Regions from separate parts of the Cupriavidus sp. KB_39 genome, predicted to be linked through region 2. Evidence: predicted binding sites of a transcription regulator. Region 2 holds the regulator's gene; each other region holds the start of a gene.
What was found. Region 2 encodes HrcA, which represses chaperone genes, less so after heat shock. Its sites were predicted from a motif close to TTAGCACTCNNNNNNNNNGAGTGCTAA; they were not measured.
Positions count from the first base shown of each region.

Region 1: groES (co-chaperone GroES) is a predicted target of HrcA. The motif match lies at 2,614-2,640, and genes of this name have one in related genera.
Region 3: rpoH (RNA polymerase sigma factor RpoH) is a predicted target of HrcA. The motif match lies at 2,371-2,397, and genes of this name have one in related genera.

Region 1 is NZ_JBFREV010000012.1:43,339-48,562, forward strand. It holds gene AB4Z27_RS11685 (autotransporter family protein) at 1-1,249, shown strand, start outside; gene AB4Z27_RS11690 (winged helix-turn-helix domain-containing protein) at 1,360-1,644, shown strand; gene AB4Z27_RS11695 (DUF1653 domain-containing protein) at 1,641-2,474, opposite strand; gene groES (co-chaperone GroES) at 2,732-3,022, shown strand; gene groL (chaperonin GroEL) at 3,060-4,703, shown strand; gene AB4Z27_RS11710 (metallophosphoesterase) at 4,811-5,224, opposite strand, start outside.
Region 2 is NZ_JBFREV010000002.1:125,587-131,409, forward strand. It holds gene AB4Z27_RS01900 (RNA-binding S4 domain-containing protein) at 1-58, opposite strand, end outside; gene hemH (ferrochelatase) at 78-1,193, opposite strand; gene hrcA (heat-inducible transcriptional repressor HrcA) at 1,257-2,306, opposite strand; gene AB4Z27_RS01915 (NAD kinase) at 2,408-3,340, shown strand; gene recN (DNA repair protein RecN) at 3,369-5,159, shown strand; gene AB4Z27_RS01925 (hypothetical protein) at 5,226-5,666, shown strand; gene mprA (MprA protease, GlyGly-CTERM protein-sorting domain-containing form) at 5,745-5,823, shown strand, end outside.
Region 3 is NZ_JBFREV010000014.1:60,453-65,991, reverse strand. It holds gene AB4Z27_RS13175 (ABC transporter ATP-binding protein) at 1-116, shown strand, start outside; gene ybiB (DNA-binding protein YbiB) at 210-1,205, shown strand; gene AB4Z27_RS13165 (pirin family protein) at 1,241-2,116, opposite strand; gene rpoH (RNA polymerase sigma factor RpoH) at 2,534-3,418, shown strand; gene AB4Z27_RS13155 (SCO family protein) at 3,486-4,103, opposite strand; gene cyoE (heme o synthase) at 4,197-5,123, opposite strand; gene AB4Z27_RS13145 (COX15/CtaA family protein) at 5,132-5,539, opposite strand, start outside.

The DNA of each region.
Region 1 (5,224 bases), on a different contig from region 2:
ACGGGTGACGAATGCGGGGGGGCCGGGGCTGGTCACGAGCGCGAGCGGCATCCAGCTCGTCGATACGATCAACGGCGGCACGACGCAGGCCGGTGCGTTCTCGATCGACGGCCGCGCGGTGGCCGGCCCTTATGAATACCGGTTGTTCCGGGGCAGCATCGACGGCACCGCGCCGCAAGCCTGGTACCTGCGCTCCGAGCAGGACCCGCCTCCGCCGCCGCCCGACCCCGCGCCGGGCCCCGCTCCGAGCCCGGCGCCGGACCCTGTGCCCGATGTGCCCAGGCCGGTACGTCCGCTGTATCGGCCAGAGGTGGGCGCGTATCTTGCCAATCAACGCCTGTCGGGCCAGATGTTCGTGCATAGCCTGCATGATCGYCGCGGCGAGCCGCAGTATGCGGAGGGGGTGGGCCTCGTGGGGCAAGGCAAGCCGGGTGCGGGCTGGCTGCGCATGGTGGGCAAGTGGGAAGGCGGGCGTAGCAAGGATGGCGTGTTCAAGACCAGCACCGATTCGTTCCTGCTGCAAGGCGGCGCGGAGTTGGCGACGTGGCAGGCGGGCGGCGTGGCGAGCCGCCTGCATGCGGGCGTGATGGGCAGCTACGGCTACGCCAGCAGCGATGCCGAGGCGCAAGCCAACAGTGCACACGCGAAAGGCAAGGTCGAGGGCTGGAGCCTCGGGATCTACGGCACCTGGTACCAGGACGACGAGAAGAAGCACGGCGCCTATGCCGACGCATGGTTCCAGTACGGCTGGTTCAGCAACCGCGTGGAAGGCGACCAGTTGCCCACGGTGAAGTACAGCGCGAACGGGCTGGCGGTGTCTGGCGAGGTCGGCTATGCCATGCCGCTGCGCGGCGGCTGGGTCGTCGAACCGCAGGCGCAGTTGATCTACGTCGACTACAACGAGAGCGACATCGACGAGCCGAACGGCACCCGCGTGCGTGGCGCCAGTGCGAGCGGCATCCTGACGCGGCTGGGCGTGCGAACGCACCGCACGTTCGTGCGCGAAGACGGTCGCAAGCTGCAACCCTATGTCACGCTCAACTGGTGGTACTCGGACACCGAGAGCCACATCGCCTTCAACCAGGTGCAACTGGGTTCGATGTACCCGCGCAACCGCTTCGAAGCCAAGGTGGGCATGAACCTGGCGCTGAACAAGTCGTGGTCGGGCTGGACCAGCGTGTCCGGCGCATGGGGCCAGCAGGATTACTACCAATACGCGGTGCGTGTGGGCGTGCGATACGCGTGGTGACCGGCACGGCCTGCCGGATGAGGGGTCAGCGCAACACCCGGACCGCAGACTTGCGTTTGCCGCGTCAGCACGGTACAAACGAACGCAACCATCACGACACGGGGTTGGACATGGCCACTCAGGAAAGCGCGCTGACGTTTGCGCTGCTCGCCGTGCCCGCGCGCGCGGCCATCTGCCGCGCCTTGCTCGAGGCCGGCGATGACGGCCTGCCGGCCGACCAGCTCGCCCAGCTTGCCGGGCTCACCCTCCATCGCGCGGCCCATCACTTCAGCGAGATGGTGCAGGCCGAGGTGCTCGTCCTCGTCATTCGCGACCGCCGGGTCGGCTATGTGCTCAAGGCGCGCCGCGAGGTGCGCGAGGCGCTGGGCTACCTCGACAGCAGCGGACTCGACTAAGCCGGGGGCCGGGCGGCCGCGATCCGGGCGATGTTGTTGCGCGCGGCTTGCTCGGCATCGGCAAAGGCGGGCGTCAGGAACAGCCGCTCGCGCTGCGCCAGCGTAGTGAGGAAGCCCACGCGGCGTGCCATGAAGGCCGCGTGCAGCGCCGCGCCGGCCAGCCCGGTGCGCCGGGCCAGCAGCGCGCGGTTCTCCTCGAACACGGCTTGCGTATAGGCGTCGAACGCCTCGGCGGGGGCCGCCAGCCGGTACAGGTCCAGATCGAGCACCGTGGCCGCGTCGGGCGCCGTCGGCGTGTGCGCGCGGGTGTCCAGCACGATCTGCATGGCCTGGCGCAGCACGTCGTCGTCCACCTCATCCACCATGGTTTCGATCAACGCCGCCGAGGCGGCCTCGTTGTGCTCGCAGCCGGGCACGTACACGGCGTCATGAAACAGCACCGCCAGCGCCTGCGCCGGGTTCAGCGCGAGGCCCCGGGCGTGCGCCACCTCGAACATCTCGAGCACATGGGTGCGGCCGTGGTAGCGGCGATAGGGCGCCTCATAGAGCGCCAGCGCCTGGAGCACGGTCTGGCGCGGCAGGAAGTCCAGGCGGGCCAGCGCGGCCGGCCAGTCCGGCGCGAAGCGGGGCATCTCGCCCGCGTCGGTCCGCACCGGCTCGGTGAAGACTTCCGCCGTGCGCACCCACAGGATCGAGCGGTCGCGCATGGACTCGTAGACCACCACGGGCGCCAGGTCGGCCTCGAAGCGGCCCAGGCCGGTCACACGGTAGGCGCCGCCCTTGTAGTGGCGGTAAGGCATGCCCGGCACGAGGTCCGGGTCGTTCGGCATCGGTATCGACTTCGGAATGGGATTCGCCAAGATATAGACTCCACGGTTGCGGCGGATCATAAGTCATAGGGTAAACCCTTGTGTAGGGAAACCCCGTATTCAGCGCCTGTCTTGAAAACGACAACCCTCGTCCCTATAATTAGCACTCCCCGGGGGTGAGTGCTAACAGAGCCCTTGCGGTACCCGAAAACCGTTGGCCGTCGCCTTCAGACGGCCATTTGTGAATCAAAACTCACTTTTTGTACCTAGGAGTCCGTATGAACCTGCGTCCTCTGCACGACCGTGTGATCGTGAAGCGTCTGGACAATGAAACCAAGACCGCATCCGGCATCGTGATTCCCGACAATGCTGCCGAGAAGCCCGATCAAGGCGAAGTCCTCGCCATCGGCCCCGGCAAGAAGGATGACAAGGGCAACAACATTGCCCTCGACGTCAAGGTGGGTGACCGCGTGCTGTTCGGCAAGTATGCCGGCCAAGGCGTGAAGGTGGATGGCCAGGAACTGCTGGTCATGCGCGAAGAAGACATCATGGCCGTGGTCAACAAGTAATCCACGCGTCACTCGTACAGATCAGGAGAAACAGAACATGGCAGCAAAAGACGTAGTGTTCGGCGACGCCGCCCGTGCCAAGATGGTCGAAGGCGTGAACATTCTCGCCAACGCAGTGAAGGTGACCCTGGGCCCGAAGGGTCGCAACGTGGTGCTGGAGCGCAGCTTCGGCGGCCCGACCGTGACCAAGGACGGCGTGTCCGTGGCCAAGGAAATCGAACTGAAGGACAAGCTCCAGAACATGGGCGCGCAGATGGTCAAGGAAGTGGCTTCCAAGACCAGCGACAACGCCGGTGACGGTACCACCACCGCTACCGTGCTGGCCCAGTCGATCGTCCGCGAAGGCATGAAGTTCGTTGCCGCCGGCATGAACCCGATGGACCTGAAGCGCGGCATCGACAAGGCTGTCGGCGCTGCCGTGGAAGAGCTGAAGAAGCTGTCCAAGCCCACCACCACCAGCAAGGAAATCGCCCAGGTTGGCGCGATCTCGGCCAACAGCGACGCCTCGATCGGCGAGCGCATTGCCGAAGCCATGGACAAGGTTGGCAAGGAAGGCGTGATCACCGTGGAAGACGGCAAGTCGCTGGCCGACGAGCTGGAAGTCGTGGAAGGCATGCAGTTCGACCGCGGCTACCTGTCGCCGTACTTCATCAACAACCCGGAAAAGCAGGTTGTTGCCCTGGACAGCCCGTTCGTCCTGCTGTTCGACAAGAAGGTGTCGAACATCCGTGACCTGCTGCCGGTGCTGGAGCAAGTGGCCAAGGCTGGCCGTCCGCTGCTGATCATCGCCGAAGACGTCGAGGGCGAAGCCCTGGCAACGCTGGTGGTGAACAACATCCGTGGCATCCTGAAGACCGCTGCCGTGAAGGCCCCGGGCTTCGGCGACCGCCGCAAGGCCATGCTGGAAGACATCGCCATCCTGACCGGCGGTACCGTGATCGCCGAGGAAATCGGCCTGACGCTGGAAAAGGCGACCCTGAACGACCTGGGCCAAGCCAAGCGCATCGAGATCGGCAAGGAAAACACGATCATCATCGACGGCGCCGGCGACGGCTCGGCCATCGAAGGCCGTGTGAAGCAGATCCGCGCCCAGATCGAAGAAGCCACTTCGGACTACGACCGTGAAAAGCTGCAAGAGCGCGTGGCCAAGCTGGCCGGCGGTGTTGCCGTGATCAAGGTTGGCGCTGCCACCGAAGTCGAAATGAAGGAAAAGAAGGCACGCGTGGAAGACGCGCTGCACGCCACCCGCGCTGCCGTGGAAGAAGGCATCGTCCCCGGCGGTGGTGTGGCCCTGCTGCGCGCCCGCGCTGCGATCTCGGGTCTGCAAGGCGAGAACGCCGACCAGAACGCCGGTATCAAGATCGTGCTGCGCGCCATGGAAGAACCGCTGCGCCAGATCGTGCTGAACGCTGGTGAAGAGGCTTCGGTCGTGGTGGCCAAGGTGATCGAAGGCAACGGTAACTACGGTTACAACGCTGCCTCGGGCGAGTACGGCGACCTGGTGCAAATGGGCGTGCTGGACCCGACCAAGGTGACCCGCACCGCGCTGCAAAACGCCGCTTCGGTTGCTTCGCTGATGCTGACCACGGACTGCGCCGTGGCTGAATCGCCGAAGGAAGAGTCGGCTCCGGCCATGCCGGGCGGCATGGGCGGCATGGGCGGCATGGACGGCATGATGTAAATCACGCCGGACCAGACGAGGCCTTCGGGTCTCGTCGACGTCTGACAAAAACCCCCGCGGGCGCAAGCTCGCGGGGGTTTTTGTTTGGGGGCGGAGGGGGCGGGGGTCTAGATCTCCACCACCCGCCCCCAATCAAACACCGGGTTCTCCGGGTTGCCCGTTCGTCTCGATATATACCCGCGCGGGTTGCAGACTACGCGGGACTGGTCGATCCAGTAGTCGAAGCTGGTGTGGGTGTGGCCGTGGATCCAGAGGTCGGCTTGGGCCACGAGGTCGGGGCGGCGGGAGAGGAAGCCGGCGGAGACGATGTCGTGGGCGTAGCGGGGGTCCAGGCTGCCGAGGTCGGGGCCGTGGTGGGTGACGACCACGGTCTTGCCGTCGAAGGGTTCGGCCAGGGTGTCCGTCAGCCAGGCGGTGGCGGCGCGGTGGCGGGCCAGGGCGTCGGCGGGGGTGTAGGGGCGATGCTGGCCGGCCTCGTCGGTGGTTTCGATCAGCCGGTAGTCCACCACCACGCGGGCGCA
Region 2 (5,823 bases):
CGCACCACAGCCATTTGTCGATGCGTTGCCGGGCACCCGCCTCGAAGTCCACATCCATCGTCTAACTCTTTGATTCCTTACGCCGCGGCACCGCGGGTCTGCGCCCGCGAGCGCCGCGCTTCCAACTCGTGCGGATGCGGCTGGCGCAATGGCCAACCTTGCAGATGCTGCAGCGCGATCTCGGCCAGCCCGGCAATCCAGTAGTCCGCATCATTCAGGCAGGGAATGAAATGGAATTCCTGGCCGCCCGCCACGCGGAATTCGGACTGCCCTTCCATGGCGATTTCCTCGAGCGTCTCGATGCAATCGGCCGGGAAGCCGGGGCAGAACACGTCCACGCGATGCGTGCCGACCTTGCCGAGTTCGGTCAGCGTCGGCGCGGTATAGGGCTGGAGCCATTCCGCCTTGCCGAAACGCGACTGAAACGTCACTTGATACTGACCCGCTTGCAGGCCGAGCGCCTCGCCCAGCATCCGCCCGGTCTTCAGGCATTCGCAATGGTAGGGGTCGCCCAGATCCAACAATCGGCGCGGCAGGCCGTGGAAGGACAGGATCAGCTTGTCGCCCCGGGCAAAGTCCGGCATGCCGTGCTGCGCCCAATAACCGCTCACCTGCTGCTGCAGGGCCGAAATATAGGCCGGATGATCGTGAAAGTGCTTTATCAGTCTCAATTCCGGCTGATTTCGCCAGCCGGCGAGCACGCGAAAGACCTCGTCGAACGCGGTGGCCGTGGTCGTCCCGGAATACTGCGGATAAAGTGGCAATAACAGCACTTGTTCCGTACCCTGCCGGCGCAGGGCCTCCATAACCGAAGCAATCGACGGATTGCCGTAGCGCATGGCGCAGGCCACGGTCACGTCGTGGCCGAGCCGGTGCATGTGCTGCTGGAGCGCGTGGGCCTGACGCTCGGTGTGCACCAGCAGCGGCGAGCCGGTCATGTGCGCCTCGCGCAGCCAGATCGATTCGTACTTCATGGCCGAAGCGCGCGAGCGGAACGGCAGGATCAGCCCGTGCAGGATCGGCAGCCAGGCCAGACGCGGGATCTCGACCACACGGGGGTCGGACAGGAACGCCTTCAAATACTGCCCCACCGCCTTGGGCGTGGGCGAATCCGGCGTGCCCAGGTTGATAAGCAGGATGGCCGTGCGGGGCGCCTGGCCATGCTGGTAAGCCGGTTCTGCCGAGAACGTCATAGGGTTTCCGGAAATGGCGGGCGCCACGCACGCGCTGTCACGTGGCGTGCCCGCAAGCTGCCATCAGTTCTGGGAGAGCGCGCTCGAGAGCAGCCGCGCGGTGATGTCGACGATCGGGATGACCCGTTCATAGGCCATCCGCGTCGGGCCGATCACGCCGAGCGTGCCGACGATCTGCCCATCGACACCATAGGGCGCGGTAATGACGGCCATGTCTTCGAGCGGCACGAGCTGGCTTTCGCCGCCGATGAAGATCTGCACGCCCTGCGCGTGGCTCGAGACATCGAGCAGCTGCAGCAGGTTGGTCTTGTGTTCGAAGACATCGAACAGCCGGCGCAGCTTGTCCATGCTGGACGACAGGTCTTCCACCTCGAGCAGCTTGCGCTCGCCGGAGATGAACACCTGGTCGTCATCCTCGGCCATGGCGCTGCTGCCCGCCTCCACGGCGGCCTGCATCAGCGCTGACATATCGCGGCGGATGTCCTGCAATTCCACGCGCAGATGGCTGCGCACGGCATCGAAACTCATGCCGGCGTAGTGGGAATTGAAGAAATTGGCCGCCTCGATCAGCTGGGCGGGGGTGTACGGCAGTTCGGTCTGGATGATGCGGTTCTGGACGTCGCCCTCGGGGCTGACGATGATCAGCAGGATGCGCTTCTCCGACAGGCGCATGAACTCCACCTGGCGGAACGACTGGCCCCGGCGCGGCGTCATGATCACGCCGGCAAAGCGGGAGAGGTTCGACAGCGTATGCGCGGCGGCCGTGATCATCCGCTGCGGCCCCAGCTGTTGTCCGCCCAGCTGGCCCTGGATCTGGCCGGTCAGCGCGGCCAGTTCGGCGGTCATCTCGATGGTGCCACCCTCCAGCGGGCGCGCCGTGAGCATCGAATCGACGAACAGCCGGTATCCGCGCGGCGTGGGAATCCGGCCGGCCGACGTATGCGGGCTGGCGATGAACCCCATTTCCTCGAGGTCGGACATCACATTGCGGATGGTCGCCGGCGAGAGATCGAGACCCGAGTACTTGGACAGGGTGCGCGAGCCCACGGGCTGGCCTTCGGCGATGTAGCGCTCGATCAGGGTCTTGAGAAGCGTTTTCGAACGTTCGTCCATAGTGCCCCGATTTTAAACAACTTTCCCCGGTTCGGGCGGGCTTCGCACCGGTGCGTGCCCGCCTACTGACAATGGTCACGGCGGTATGGTCTAATCCCGGCATGTCTGCCCCCCAGAACCCAGCCATCGCCCCCGCCGCCGCGCCCCGCGCCGCGTTCCAGACCGTTGCCCTGGTCGGCCGGTACGCGACCGCCGGCATCGAGGGCCCGCTCGAGGAACTGGCCGCCGTCATCTCGCGCAACGGCCAGGACGTGGTGTTCGAGCGCGAAACCGCGCAGGCGACCGGCCTCTCCGGCTACCCCGTCTTCTCGGCCGACGAGATCGGGCGCGAGGCCGACGTGGCCGTGGTGCTCGGCGGCGACGGCACGCTGCTGGGCCTGGCCCGCCAGCTGGCCGGGCTCAATGTGCCGCTGATCGGCGTGAACCATGGCCGGCTGGGCTTCATGACCGACATCCCGCTCGAAGACGTGACGCGCGCCCTGCCCGAGATGCTGGCCGGCCGCTACGAGGCCGAGACCCGCATGCTGCTGGAATCCCGCGTGATCCGTGACGACGGCGTGATCTTCTCCGCGCTGGCGTTCAACGACGTGGTGGTCAACCGCTCGGGCATTTCCGGCATGGTCGAGCTGGCCGTCTCGGTGGACGGCTATTTCATGTACAACCAGCGTTCGGACGGCCTGATCGTCTCCACGCCCACCGGTTCCACCGCCTACGCGCTGGCCGCCGGCGGACCGATCCTGCATCCTACGCTGTCTGGGCTGGTACTGGTGCCAATTGCTCCGCACGCGCTGTCCAATCGCCCGATCGTGCTGCCGCACGACGCCGAAGTGACGATCGAGGTGGCCACCGCGCGCGACGCGAGCGCCAATTTCGACATGCAGTCTCTGACCTCGCTGCTGCAGGGCGACCGGATCGTCGTGCGCCGCTCCAGCAAGACCGTGACCCTGTTGCATCCGGTGGGCTACAACTACTACGCCACGCTGCGCAAGAAGCTGCACTGGCACGAATACCCGACCGAGGACAACCGGCTCTGAGCCGGCCCCCACTCCCCCCAAGGCCACGATGCTCCGCAGCCTGTCCATCCGCGATTTCGTCATCGTCGATACGCTCGACCTCGACTTCACCACCGGCTTCACCGTCTTCACCGGCGAGACCGGCGCCGGCAAGTCCATCCTGATCGATGCACTGGCCCTGGTGCTCGGCGAACGCGCCGACGCCGGCGTGGTGCGCGAAGGCAGCACCCGCGCAAGCATCAGCGCCACCTTCGGCACGCACGCGGCGCTGGACGCCTGGCTGGCCGAGCGCGAACTGTCCGGCGACGAAACCGGCCTCGACGGCGAAGGCACCGTGCTGCTGCGCCGCACCGTCGATGCGGGCGGGCGCAGCAAGGCGTTCATCAACGGCACGGCGGCCACGCTGACCCAGTTGCGCGAGGTGGGCGACCAGCTTGTCGACATCCACGGCCAGCACGCCCATCAGCTACTGCTCCGCCCGGACGCCCAGCGCCACCTGTTCGACGCCCACGCAGGCCTGACCGAACAGGCCGGCGCGGTGGCGGAGGCGTGGCGGGCCTGGCGCGCCTGCGTGCGCCAGCGCGAAGCCGTGGAGTCGCAATCGCGCGAAATGCAGCTCGAACGCGAGCGCCTGGAATGGCAGGTTGGCGAACTCGACAAGCTGGCGCCGCAGGCGGGCGAGTGGGAAGAGATCCAGGGCGAATACAACCGCCTCTCGCACGCGGCCGGCCTGATCGACGGCAGCCGCGCCGCGCTGGACGCGTTGTCCGAGGCCGATGGCGCCGTGCTGTCCGTGCTCAACAGCGTGGTGCACCGCATCCAGCAACTGGCCGATGTCGATCCCGCGCTACGCGACGTGCTCGCCGCGCTGGAACCGGCGCAGGTGCAGGTCGAGGAAGCCGCGCATTCGCTGACGCGCTACGTCGACCGGCTCGAACTCGATCCGGAACGCCTGCAGGCCGTGGAAGCGCGCATGCAGGCACTGCACACGGCGGCGCGCAAGTATCGCCTGCCGCCGGAGCAACTGCCGGACGAACTACTGGCCCGCCGCCAGCAACTCGACGACCTGCAGTCCGCGCAAGACCTCAACAAGGTGCTGGCCCGCGAGGCCGCCGCGCGCGCCGCCTACCTGACGCTGGCGCGGCACCTGTCCGCCGCACGCAAGACCGCTGCCAAGGCGTTGTCCGGCGCGGTCACGGACGCCATGCAGGGCTTGTCGATGGCCGGCGGCACCTTCGTGGTGGCGCTGAACCCGCTCGACGAGGCCGAAGGCCAGAGCCACGGGCTGGAGCAGGTGGAATTCCTCGTCGCCGGCCATGCCGGCGTGACGGCCCGCCCGCTGGCCAAGGTGGCGTCCGGCGGCGAACTGGCGCGGATCAGCCTCGCCATCTCCGTCATCACGAGCGAAGCCGCGCCCACGCCCACGCTGATCTTCGACGAGGTGGATACCGGCATCGGCGGCGCCGTGGCCGAGGTGGTGGGCCGGCGCCTGCAGGAACTGGGCCGCGCGCGGCAGGTGCTCTGCGTGACCCACCTGCCGCAGGTGGCGGCGCAGGCTGGCACGCACCTGCTGGTCAGCAAGGAGACGGCCGACGCCACGAAGGCCCGGGCCGCCGTCACGCGGTCCAGGATCCGCGTGCTCGACACCGAGGGCCGTGTCAACGAGACCGCGCGCATGCTGGGCGGGGCCACGGTCACCGCCACGACGACGCAACACGCGCAGGAGATGCTGGCGCAAGGGGCACGCGCTGCGGAACTGGCCGCGAGTCCTGCGGCCAACCAGGCCAGCACCACCCCGCGCGAAGGGGGCTCGCGCCGCCCGCGCCGGGCTGCTGGCTAAAGCCGCACCGTCGCCACGTCCGCATCCCGCTATATATATAGATACAGATTTCAGGAGCTTCGCCCCATGACCGCTGGTCAGTCCCCGCAACACCCCCGCCGCAAGGTCCTGGCGATGGCGCTGGCCGCCGCTGCTTCGCTGGCATCGCTGGGCGCCGTCTCGGGCTGCGCGTCGGAGTCGAAATCGTTCGCCCCGCCGCGCGGCAGCATCACCGACGACCGCGCCATCGGCGACATCCTCGTCAAGTTCACGCCACCCGAGGTGATGGTGTCCGAGGATGCCGGCAAGCTGCTGGCGACGATCGAGGGCCCGGTGCGGTACGTGGTGAAGCGGCCGATGTCCGGTGGCGTGTGGCTGGTCACCGCCATCACGGCCGCGCCCGACATCACGCTCGAGCAGGCCGTGACCACGCTCCAGGCCGCGCCGCGCGTGGAATCGGCCACGTCGGACCGCACGCTCAAGCCGCATCGCACCATGCCCACCAGCCGGGACATGCCTGCGCAATAAAGCGCCCGTTTTCCTGTAGGTTGTAGCTCAGCAGTTCAGCAGTTCGCATCGCACTACCAACGCCCCCAGGAGTCGTAGATGCCACACCACACGCTGAAGCGCGGCCGTCGCGCCGCCCAAGGGCTGTCCGCCGCACTGCTGGCGGTAGCCGCCTGCT
Region 3 (5,539 bases), on a different contig from region 2:
GCCCGCGCGACCGCGTGGCGCTGGCCGACGACAAGGGCTACCACGCCTGCCGCACCGCCGTGCTGGACTTCCTCTACCGCAAACAGCGCAACCCGGCGCTGCGCGAGGCAGCCTGACCCCGGCGGGGATGCGTGGGATGGCGGGCGTGGGCGAAGCCGCCCTGCTCCGCTATCATGAACGGCAGAACGATCCACATATCCCCTCCCGCCATGACATCTGCCGCCCCGACCCTTCCGCCGTTTTCYGCCAGCAAGTACATCAAGGAGATTGGCCGCGGGGTCAATGGCGCCCGGGCGCTGCCCCGCGAGGACGCCCAGGTGCTGTTCGATGCGATGCTGGCCGGCCGCGTCTCCGACATCGAACTGGGCGCCGTGCTGATGGCCTACCGGATCAAGGGCGAGGCGCCGCACGAGCTGGCCGGCATGCTCGAGGCCGCCCACGGACACTGCGCCGCGCTGGCGCCGCCGCCGGACAAGCCCGTGGTCGTCATCCCCAGCTACAACGGCGCGCGCAAGCAGCCGAATCTGGTGCCGCTGCTGGCGCTGCTGCTGGCGCGCGAAGGCGTGCCGACGCTGGTGCACGGCTCGCGCGAGTTCAACGGCCGGGTGACGAGCATGCAGCTGTTCGAGGCGCTCGGCGTGCCGCTCTGCGCCACCACGCAGGCCGCGCAGGACCAGTTGCGCGACGCCGCCAATCCGCTGGCCGTACTGCCGATCGATGTGCTGTCTCCAGCGCTTTCGCGCCTGCTGGACAAGCGTCCYATCATCGGCCTGCGCAATTCCTCGCACACCATCGTCAAGATGCTGCAYCCGGTGGGCAGCCACACGCCGGCCGAGGCGCTGCGGCTCTATAGCTACACCCATCCGGAATACCGCGAGACGCTGACCGATTACTTCTCCCACGAGCCCGCCAACGTGCTGCTGGCGCGTGGTACCGAAGGGGAAGTGGTGGCGGATGCCCGCCGCAGCGGCCGCATCGACTGGCTGCACGACGGCCATCAGCGGACGCTGGTCGATCCGGTAGGCGGGTCGATTGGCGACGTGCCCGAACTGCCGCCGGGCACCGACGTCGGCCTGACCGCCGCCTGGATTCGCAAGGTGCTCGATGGCGACGCGCCGGTGCCGGCGCCCATCGCCACGCAGGTAGCGACCATCCAGGACTGCCTGAAGCAGGCCACGCGCGTGGCCTGGYCYAGCCCGGTCTGACGATTACGGACGATTACGGACGATTAGAGGGCCGATTAAGGCCGGCGCGGAGGCAGCGGAATCCGCTCGGTCTCGCCCGGCACATGCGGGAACTCGTCGRTCTCCCAGCGGCGCGCGGCGTCGTCGATGTCTTCCTTGGTGCTCGCCACGAAGTTCCAGTAGATGAAGCGATGGCCGTCGGTCGGATCGCCGCCCAGCAGCATCACGCGCGCGGCGGTGGTCGCGGTCAGCGTGGCCGGCTCGCCCGGCACCAGCACGGCGAGGTGTTCCCCCGCCAGCGCCTCGCCATCGATCGTCACATCGCCTTCCACCGGATAGAGCCCGCGCTGCACGTGCTCGGGCGGAATCACCAGCGTCGCGCCGGCTTCCATGTCGATGGCCACGTAAAGCGTGCGGCTGTACACGCGGACCGGGGATTCCGCGCCGAAGGCGTCGCCGGCAATCACGATCATCCGCACGCCGGGAAGCTCCAGCTTGGGCAACGTGGCGCCCGGGTGGTGGTGGAACGACGGCGGATCCTTCTCATGCGCCTTCGGCAGCGCCACCCAGGTCTGGATGCCATGCAGCAGCGGACCGGCCTGGCGCGCGGCGTCTGGCGAACGCTCCGAGTGCGTGATGCCGGTGCCGGCGGTCATCCAGTTCACGTCGCCAGGGCGAATCACCTGCTCGCTGCCGAGGCTGTCACGGTGCYTGATCTCGCCTTCGAACAGATACGTCACGGTCGCGAGGCCGATATGTGGATGGGGCCGCACATCCATGCCATTACCCGGCGGCATCGACACAGGACCGAGGTGATCGAAGAAGATGAAGGGGCCCACGGTCTGCGTGGCGGCGGCGGGCAGCAGGCGGCGGACCGTGAACTCGCCGATGTCCCGCACATGGGGCTTGAGCAAGTGTTCGATGGCAGACATGACAGGACTCCTGGCAATGGGATAACAACGGGAAAACAGCGGAAAGCTGGCCGCCAGTGTAGCGAAATGCGCAATACAGCATCCCGAAATCACGATGAAACCGATCGGGGCGAGTTCCCTCTAATCATGGTACGCGACGCTGGCGGCCCGCCAGCCCTTGCCAGACAAGGCGCGGACGCCGCACCGAGGCCCATTAGACTATCCCAACAACGACATTCATTGTCCGGAACTATCAACCCTATAGAAGCTCTAACTTAGCACTCGCCGAACCTGAGTGCTAATATGCGTTGCAGTGCAGTGACTCTTCCGATTCTGGAATCGAGGCACGCCGGCAACCTACCGCCGGATGCGAAAGGAGCAATAAGCGTGACCGCAGTTCTGTCTGCCGACCCAACCAAGATTTCTGGCCGTCTGCCGATGGCCCCCAAGAATGCCGCCGCTGGCAGCCTCGCGCTCGCCTTCCCGGCCGCAGTGGGCAATCTGGATAGCTACATCCAGGCTATCCACCGGATTCCGCTGCTGACCGCCGAGGAAGAGCAGCGCCTCGCGCGCGACCTGCGCGACCATGAATCCGTCGATGCCGCCCGCCGGCTGGTGATGTCCCACCTGCGTCTGGTGGTGTCCATCGCCCGCCAGTACCTGGGCTACGGCCTGCCGCATGCGGATCTGATCCAGGAAGGCAACATCGGGCTGATGAAGGCCGTGAAGCGCTTCGACCCGGATCAGGGCGTGCGTCTGGTGTCGTACGCGATGCACTGGATCAAGGCCGAAATCCACGAATACGTGCTGAAGAACTGGCGCATGGTCAAGGTGGCGACCACCAAGGCCCAGCGCAAGCTGTTCTTCAACCTGCGCAGCCACAAGACCGGCGCACACACGTTCACGCCCGAGCAGGTGGAAGCCGTGGCGCGCGAACTGAACGTGAAGCCCGAAGAAGTGATGGAGATGGAGACCCGCCTYTCGGGCGGCGACCTAGCGCTGGAAGGCCAGATCGACGACGGCGAGGAGGAATTCGCCCCCATCGCGTATCTGGCGGACAACCACAACGAGCCGACCCGCGTGCTCGAGGCCAAGCGCCAGGACCGCATGCAGGTCGAAGGGCTGGTCGAGGCGCTGGAGCGTCTGGATGCCCGCAGCCGCCGCATTATCGAGGCACGCTGGCTGGACGTGAACGACGACGGCTCGGGCGGCGCCACGCTGCATGAGCTGGCCGACGAGTTTGGCGTCTCCGCCGAGCGCATCCGCCAGATCGAGGCGGCCGCGATGAAGAAGATGAAGGGTGCGCTGGCGGCTTTCGCCTGATCCTCCGCTCCCCGCAATGCAGAAGGGCCGGTCTTGCGACCGGCCCTTTTTTTGTCTTGCCTTCGCCTTACGACAGCAGCTGCTTCAAATCATGCGCGATCGGGTCCGGCCCCTGGCCGTGGCGCAGGAACAGGCGCAGCTGGCCGTTGGTATCGAACACATAGCTGCCGGCCGAGTGATCCACGGTGTAGTTGTTCGGCGAGGTGCCCGGCACCTTGGCGTAGAAGACCTTGAAGTCCTTGGTCACCTTCTTCAGCGCCGCCTCGTCGGCCGGGCGCAGGCCCAGGAAGCGGGCGTCGAAGGCGGGCACGTACTGGCCGAGCAGCGCGCCCGTGTCGCGTTCCGGGTCCACGGTCACGAACAGCACCTGGACCTTGTCGGCGTCCGGGCCGAGCTTGTCCATCACCGCCTTCAGCTCGGCCATCGTGGTCGGGCAGACGTCCGGGCAGTGCGTGTAGCCGAAGAACATCACCACGGCCTTGCCCTTGAAGTCAGCCAGCGTGCGGGTCTTGCCGCTCGGATCCAGCAGCGAGAAGTCCTTGCCGAACTCGGTGGCGCCCGAGATATCCACGTTCTTGAACGAGGGCTTGGGCTGCCCGCAGGCGGCCAGCAGAGCCGTGCAGAGTGCCAGCAGGCAGAGGCGGCGGAACTGGGCAAGGAGGGACGGAGAGCCGGGGAGAGTCATCGGGATACGCGGTGGTCGGGAGAGGTGCCCGGAAGTATCGCCGATCACATCGGCGCTGGCCTCCGGGCGCGGCAAGATGCCGCAGGCGGGCCATCAGACCTGCGGCACGAACTTGAAGTAGTGATCCACCAGCAACGCCGCGAACAGCAGCGAGAGGTACAGGATCGAATAGCGGAAGGTGCGTTGCGCTAGCGCGTCCGAGTAGTTGCGGAACAGCTTCCAGGCGTAGCCGAGGAACACCAGCCCCAGGCCCAGCGCGGCGGCGAGGTAGATATAGCCGCTCATGCCGTAGACGAACGGCAGCAGCGTGGCGGCGATCATCACCAGGGTGTACAGCAAAATGTGGAGCAGCGTGTACTTTTCGCCATGGGTGATCGGCAGCATCGGCAGGCCGGACTTGGCGTAGTCGGCGCGGCGATACAGGGCCAGCGCCCAGAAGTGCGGCGGGGTCCAGGTGAAGATGATCAGCACCAGGAACCACGCCTCGGCCGGCACCGTGCCGGCCACGGCGGCCCAGCCCAGCGCAGGCGGCATGGCGCCCGACAGCCCGCCGATGACGATGTTCTGCGGCGTGGCCGGCTTGAGCAGGATCGTGTAGACCACGGCGTAGCCGAGGAAGGTGGCGAAGGTCAGCCACATCGTCAGGTCATTGGCGAACACGTGCAGCAGCCACATGCCGGCGCCGCCGAGGATGGCCGAGAACACCAGCGTCTGCGCGCTGGAGATCTCACCGGTGGCGGAAGGCCGCCACGCGGTGCGGCGCATCAGCGCGTCGACTTTCTGCTCGACCAGGCAGTTGATGGCGAACGCGGCACCGGCCAGCAGCCAGATGCCAGCGGCACCGCCGAGCAGCACCGACCAGGGCACCATGCCGGGCGTCGACAGGAACATGCCGATGACGGCACAGAACACGGCCAGTTGCGTGACGCGCGGCTTGGTCAGCGCGGCATATTGGCGAGCCAGGTGCCGAATTCGGCCCACGGAGGAATGAGGTTGGGTAGCGGAGACCACGGGGGGCATCTTGTCCTTCATGTGGCGCGCGCGGCTGAGGCGGATTGAGCAGCGGCGCCGGCATAACGTGTCGCGAGGGTCGCGAGGCCGATATTGTAGTGGAGACGGAGCAACAGCATCAGCAACAGGGCCGCGCCGCCGTTGTGCGCCACCGCCGCGCCGAGCGGCCAGTCGAACACGATATTGGACATGCCGGTGGCCAGTTGCAGCGCCAGCACGGCCAGCAGCCATGTGGCGTGGCGCGTCAGGCCCTCCATCCGGCGCGCGCGCAGGCCGAACCAGGCCAGGAAGCCGAGCACCACGAAGGCAAAGCCGCGATGCACCCAGTGGATGGCCACCAGCGCCGCGTGCGGGATGTAATCGCCATCGGCCGTCATGCCGAGCTGGCGCCAGAGCGTGAAGCCGTGGCGGAAGTCCATCTCGGG